One region of the Limosilactobacillus sp. C0001E2 genome, then DNA from elsewhere that is predicted to be linked to it. Evidence: a T-box and tRNA genes for the amino acid it is inferred to sense, from the RefSeq annotation. Region 1 holds a T-box; the other holds one or more tRNA genes.
What was found. The T-box of region 1 lies ahead of leuS (leucine--tRNA ligase). A T-box ahead of a tRNA ligase gene usually reads a tRNA of that ligase, here a tRNA-Leu.
Positions count from the first base shown of each region.

Region 2: it encodes a tRNA-Leu, which carries the amino acid that the T-box ahead of leuS (leucine--tRNA ligase) is inferred to sense. The anticodon was not compared.

Region 1 is NZ_JBWPXC010000001.1:420,223-423,724, reverse strand. It holds gene metK (methionine adenosyltransferase) at 1-866, shown strand, start outside; gene AC1EKL_RS02125 (phosphatase PAP2 family protein) at 913-1,527, opposite strand; T-box leader at 1,620-1,824, shown strand; gene leuS (leucine--tRNA ligase) at 1,892-3,502, shown strand, end outside.
Region 2 is NZ_JBWPXC010000003.1:16,853-20,354, forward strand. It holds gene AC1EKL_RS03805 (Tex family protein) at 1-1,302, shown strand, start outside; gene AC1EKL_RS03810 (SprT family protein) at 1,302-1,772, shown strand; tRNA gene AC1EKL_RS03815 (tRNA-Leu) at 1,815-1,899, shown strand; gene AC1EKL_RS03820 (glycoside hydrolase family 3 C-terminal domain-containing protein) at 2,000-3,502, shown strand, end outside.

The sequences.
Region 1 (3,502 bases):
TTGATGACTCGCTGGAAACTCGTGAAGGTGAAGGTGATCCACTCGACCAAATTGGTGCGGGTGATCAAGGGTTAATGTTTGGTTATGCTACTGACGAGACGCCAGAATATATGCCATTGACGTTAATGCTTAGCCACAAGTTAATGCAACGGATCGCAAAGTTGCGTAAAGAAGGCACGATTGAATACTTACGGCCAGATGCGAAGGCTGAAGTAACGGTTGAATACGATGAAAACGATCAGCCATTGCGAGTTGATACGGTTGTGCTTAGTACCCAACATGATCCTGACGTTTCATTAGATCAAATTCGTCAAGATGTTAAGGAACAAGTTATTAAAGCCGTCATTCCAGCCAATTTATTGGATGACCAGACTAAATACTTTATTAACCCGACTGGACGCTTTGTAATTGGTGGCCCTCAAGGGGATGCTGGTTTGACTGGTCGGAAGATCATTGTTGACACGTATGGTGGAGCAGCTCACCATGGTGGTGGGGCCTTCTCTGGTAAGGACGCTACGAAGGTTGACCGATCAGCTTCCTATGCTGCCCGTTACATTGCGAAAAACTTAGTTGCGGCTGGTTATGCTAAGAAAGCAGAAATCCAAGTGGCCTATGCAATTGGGGTTGCTAAACCAGTTTCCATCGCAATTGATACTTTTGGTACTGGTACCAAGTCTGAAGAAGAATTGATTGCTGCTGTCCGGAAGGTCTTTGATCTTCGGCCAGCCGGAATCATCAAGATGCTGGACTTAAAGCGGCCAATTTATAAGCAAACTGCAGCTTATGGTCACTTTGGACGGACCGATGTTGACTTGCCTTGGGAACACCTTGACAAGGTTGATGAATTAAAGCAGATTTTAGGTTAGGATAAAAGATCCAGCAGATGGTTTGCCCTCTGCTGGATCTTTCACTTTAAACTTTGAAATGATTAAATAATAACTGAAAGCCGGTTACCACGACTGTTCCTAAACACCAGCCAGCGAGGACGTCACTGGGGTAATGAGCACCAACGTAGACACGGGAAAAGCCAATTGCAAGCACTAATGTTACTAGGATAGTGGTAATTGTAACTTTAACCCAGTTCCGGCGGACTACTTGCCAAGTCAGGAGAATTAAACAGCCCAGAATAAGTGCAGCCGCACTAGAATGTCCACTGGGAAAACTGTAACTACTGTAATGCATTAAAAGATTGGTATTGGGACGCGGTCGTTGAATCAGCAATTTGATAATCCGATTGAGCAGCACGCCTGAACCAATGGTGAGGAGAACTTGCCAAACAAAACGCCGATTGACCATGATCCCACTAAGAATGACGGTAATAACGATCCAGATAATGGTCTCCTTGGAATTAAACAATTGGGTAAAGTTCACAAAAAAGATATTCCAGACAACTGACCGATGGGCATTAATAATCTGCCGAAGCGCATCATCAATGCTTTGAACTGGGGCAGGATTAAAGAGCATCATGAGAAGTAAGCCAATAAAAATAATTAAACAAATACTAAATAAAATTTTTATTTTTTTCATAGGGCCCTCGCTTTCTAAACAATGAATATTCTAACAAAGTATTTGCTTAAGTGCCTTGCTAAATTTGGTGGAATTTGCTACCATCAATAACAATATCTAATCGCAAGCGGATTAGTAATTATGATTAATTATTCAGAGACCACATGGGGCTGTAAATGTGGAATTAATCATAATGAACTCACCGCATGAATGCTCAATGCTGAAATTAAGTAGGCAGCGACGTTTTCCGCGTTAAGGAATTGAAGTGCTACGTTAATGTAGAATACGGGTGGTACCGCGGAAAAGTTCGTCCTGTAGATACTGAGAAGTATCTGCGGGATTTTTTTGTGATTAGCAAACTGGTTAGTTAAAGGAGTATGAGATTATGGGATATGATCATTCCGCCATTGAAAAGAAATGGCAACGTTATTGGAAACAACATGAAACGTTTAAATCCACACTGGATAATAACAAAAAGAAATATTATGCACTGGATATGTTCCCGTACCCGTCTGGTCAGGGCTTGCACGTTGGTCACCCTGAAGGTTACACGGCTACGGACGTGATGTCCCGGATGAAGCGGATGCAAGGATTTAACGTTTTGCACCCAATGGGCTTTGATGCTTTCGGTTTACCGGCGGAACAATACGCGCTAAAGACTGGTCATAATCCGAAGGGGTTTACCAATAAGAACATTGACCACTTCCGTGATCAAATTCAGTCACTCGGTTTTTCTTATGACTGGGATCGTGAAGTTAACACCACGGATCCAAAGTATTATAAGTGGACCCAATGGATTTTTGAGCAGTTGTATAAAAAGGGCTTGGCCTACGAAGACGAAATCATGGTTAACTGGGCACCTGATTTTATGGGTGGCACAGTGGTGGCCAACGAAGAAGTTGAAGACGGTAAGACAAAACGGGGTGGCTACCCAGTTTATCGTAAGCCAATGAAACAATGGGTTTTGAAAATTACCGCTTATGCTGACCGTTTGATCGACGATTTAGACTTGGTTGATTGGCCAGAAAGTGTAAAGGAAATGCAGCGGAACTGGATTGGCCGTTCTGAAGGGGCTGCTGTTGACTTTGAAATTGCTGGTCATGCTGATCAAAAGATTGAAGTATTTACGACCCGTTGCGACACGTTATTTGGGGCTTCTTATGTGGTACTTGCTCCTGAGCATGAATTAGTTAACCAAATTACCACTGCTGATCAAAAGGCGGCGGTTAAGGAATACAAAGAAGAAGCATCCCGGCGTTCAGACCTTGAACGAACAGACCTGAGTAAAGAAAAGACAGGGGTTTTCACAGGTGCGTATGCCATCAATCCGGTTAATGGTGAAAAACTGCCAATTTGGATTTCTGACTATGTTTTGGCATCATATGGTACTGGTGCAGTTATGGCAGTTCCCGCTCATGATGATCGTGATTATGCGTTTGCCCATAAATTTAATTTGCCAATTAAGCAGGTCATCGAAGGTGGCAATTTAGAGAAAGCTGCCTATACTGGTGACGGCAAGCATATTAATTCAGGCTTCTTGGACGGATTAAATATTGATGACGCCAAGCAAAAGATGGTTGATTGGCTGACTGAACATCATGCCGGACAAAAGAAGGTTAATTATAAACTGCGTGATTGGATCTTTAGTCGGCAACGTTACTGGGGTGAACCAATCCCAGTTATCCATTGGGATGATGGGACAACATCTTTAGTACCAGAAGATGAACTTCCATTAGAATTGCCAGACACCGACAACATTGAACCTTCAGGGACCGGTGAATCACCATTAGCTAAAATTAAAGATTGGGTTAATGTTTATGATGAAAACGGGCGCCATGGTCTGCGGGAAACTAATACAATGCCGCAATGGGCTGGTTCATCCTGGTACTGGCTTCGTTATACTGACCCGCACAATGATCAAGCATTGGCCTCCAAGGAAGCCTTAGATTACTGGTCACCCGTTGATTTGTACGTTGGTGGTGCAGAACACGCAGTT
Region 2 (3,502 bases), on a different contig from region 1:
CTAACTGATGCGGCGAACGAGCAAGCCATTAAGGTCTTTGGCGAAAATCTGTATAACTTATTAATGCAAGCACCAATCAAGGGCAAAGTGGTTCTGGGCTTTGACCCAGCCTACCGGACTGGATGCAAGCTGGCGGTAATGGACCCTAACGGGAAGCTTTTAACAACCGCGGTAATTTATCCGCATAAACCAGCTCCAGAAAAGGAGCGGGCATTAGCAGAGGGGCAACTGATTGATCTGCTAAACAAGTATCATGTTGAAATGATTGCCATCGGGAATGGAACGGCCAGCCGAGAATCAGAGCAGTTTGTGGCGGCGGCTTTGAAAAAGATGGATCGGCAGGTCTACTATGTGATTGTGAACGAAGCTGGAGCGTCCGTTTATTCTGCGAGCCAAGATGCGCGGGATGAATTTCCTGATCTGCCGGTTGAAAAACGGAGTGCCATCAGTATTGGTCGGCGGCTCCAGGATCCGTTGGCCGAGTTAGTTAAGATTGATCCCCAAGCGATTGGGGTTGGCCAATACCAGCACGATTTACCAACGACGGAATTAAAGGCTGAATTAGCTGCGGTAATTGAACGGGCTGTTAACCGGGTTGGAGTTAACTTAAACACCGCTAGTTACCAACTGCTAACGTACATTTCAGGGTTATCAGCAACGATTGCCAAAAATATCGTTGCCTACCGGAATGAGCATGGTGCTTACACGAATCGGACACAATTAAAGAAGGTGAAACGGTTAGGACCAAAGGCTTACCAACAAGCGGTTGGTTTCTTACGGATTATTGATGGTGAGAACCCGTTAGATAATACTGATATTCACCCCGAAAGTTACCCATTAGCCGAGGAAATCTTACAAGCAGCTGGGGTATCCCTGGATGAGTTGGGAACTGACTCAGTAAATGCTAAGTTGCAGAAGCTGGATGATCAGGAATTTGTCAATGATGAACATGGTCTGGCGACAGTGCAAGATGTTGTCGCTGATTTGCAAAAAACAGGACGTGATCTCCGTGATTCACTTCCAGCACCACTATTACGGACTGATGTGATGACGATGGATGACTTAAAACCAGGGATGAAGTTACAAGGGACCATCCGTAACGTCGTCGATTTTGGGGCGTTTGTGGATATTGGTGTCAAGCATGACGGGTTAGTGCATATTTCTCAATTAACCAAGAAGTTTATTCGGGATCCCCGTCAAGTTGTTGCCGTTGGTGATATCGTTGATGTTTGGGTACTCTCAGTAGATCATGACCGGCAACGGATTCAATTAACAATGATTGAACCGGGAAGTAGTAAATAGTGACTAACGAACAGTTACAAAAATTGACGGAACAGCTTTCCCAGCAATTCTTTCACCAGCCATTCCGCCATCAAGTGGTCTTTAATCGACGATTACGAACAACTGGTGGGCGTTATCATTTAGGAGATCACCATATTGATATCAATCCGTTAATGTTGGAAGAATTTGATGAAGAGAACCTTAAGCGGGTTATTCTTCATGAACTGTGTCATTATCACCTGCATCTAGCGGGGCGTGGTTACCGCCACCGAGATCGGGACTTCAAACGGTTGTTGCAAGCAGTTGGTGGTTCACGGTACGCCCCTGCTACCAGCAAGGCTAAACGACACCGGAATTACCGTTATTTATATCGTTGTCAGGGTTGTGGCGTTTTGCTGCCTCGGCAGCGGCGCTTTAATACCAATCGGTTTCATTGTGCCCGTTGTGGCGGACGGTTCCGACTGGAAAAAGAAAGAAAAGCGAAAAAATAGTTGTCAATGAATGGTATTTTTGATATGATACTATTTGTTGATGCGGCCATGGCGGAATTGGCAGACGCGCAAGATTAAGGATCTTGTGGTCGTTTAGACCGTGGAGGTTCGAATCCTCTTGGCCGCATAACAAAGGATCATGACGAAAGTCATGGTCCTTTTTTTGTACTTAAATTTGAATGATTAGCGATATAATGACCATAAGAAATAAAAGGAGTGATGAGCACGTGGTTAAGATTAATCGAACTTTTGTTGAAGGCTTAACTCTCGAAGAAAAAGCAGCTTTAGTCACTGGGCACGACTTTTGGTTTACGGCAACTGTTCCAGGTGTGGATAAAATGATGATGACGGATGGCCCGTCCGGTTTACGTAAGCAGGCGGATGATGCCGATGCCCTAGGCTTAAATGATAGTGTGGATGCCGTTTGTTTCCCATGTTCAGCACTCACAGCCAGCTCTTTTGATGATGATATGTTAATGCAGTTAGGCGAGAATCTGGGGATTGCGGCTAAAGCAGAACGGGTCGGAGTACTTTTAGGACCCGGTGTGAACATTAAGCGTAGTCCCTTAGCTGGAAGAAACTTTGAATACTTCTCAGAAGACCCACTGCTAGCGGGACGAATGGGAACGGCTTACGTGAAGGGTGTGCAAAGTCAAGGAGTTGGGGTCTCGGTTAAGCACTTTGCGCTTAATAATCGTGAAAACCAACGGTTCACGAATTCATCCAACGTGGATGAGCGGACGATGCGGGAGATCTACCTGGCTCAATTTGAACGGATAGTTAAAGAAGCTCATCCGGCGACCATTATGTGTTCTTATAATAAGGTTAATGGTACTTTAAATTCACAGAATCAACGCTTGTTGACCAGGATTCTTCGTGATGAATGGGGCTTTGATGGATTAGTCATGTCCGACTGGGGTGCGGTTGCGGATCACGTAGCAGCTCTTCAAGCGGGCTTAGATCTTGAAATGCCTGGTAAGGGAGCAGCTTCAGTTGATGAGATTGTTGAAGCGGTTAAGGATGGCCGACTGGATGAAGAAGTACTGAATAAGAGTGCTTTGCGGGTGCTGTGGATGGTGGCCAAGTGGCACACCAAAGGGGCAGTCGAATCATATGATAAAGATGCTCATCATGAATTTGCCCGTAAGTTGGCAGATGACAGTATTGTGTTATTGAAGAATGAACACCATGAGTTGCCACTGGATAAGCAGTCTTCACTGGCAGTAATCGGCGAATTAGCGGCCCGGCCACGGTATCAGGGTGGTGGCAGTTCCCATGTCAATGCTCATCAGGTGGTAACACCGTTATCAGCCATGCCCCAAACGGCTAGTTATGCTCAAGGTTATCAGCTATCTAACGATGTGGTCGATGATGATCTAACGGCGGCTGCTGTGAGCCTCGCTCAGCAAAGTCAGCAAGTCGTTTACTTTATGGGGTACCCAGAAGAAATGGAATCTGAAGGTTTTGATAAGAACACAATTGACCTGCCAGAAAACCAAGTGGCCTTATTGAACAAACTGGTTCAAGTCAATCATCATGTGACGGTTGTCTTACAAAATGGATCTGTTGTGGCAATGCCGTGGGCAGATCAGGTCAACGCCATTGTGGAAACCTACCTTGCTGGGGAAGCCGTTGGTGAAGCTACTTGGGATATTTTAACGGGGAAGGTGAACCCCTCTGGTAAACTTAGTGAAACTTTCCCACTGCGGTTGACGGATAACCCAACTTAT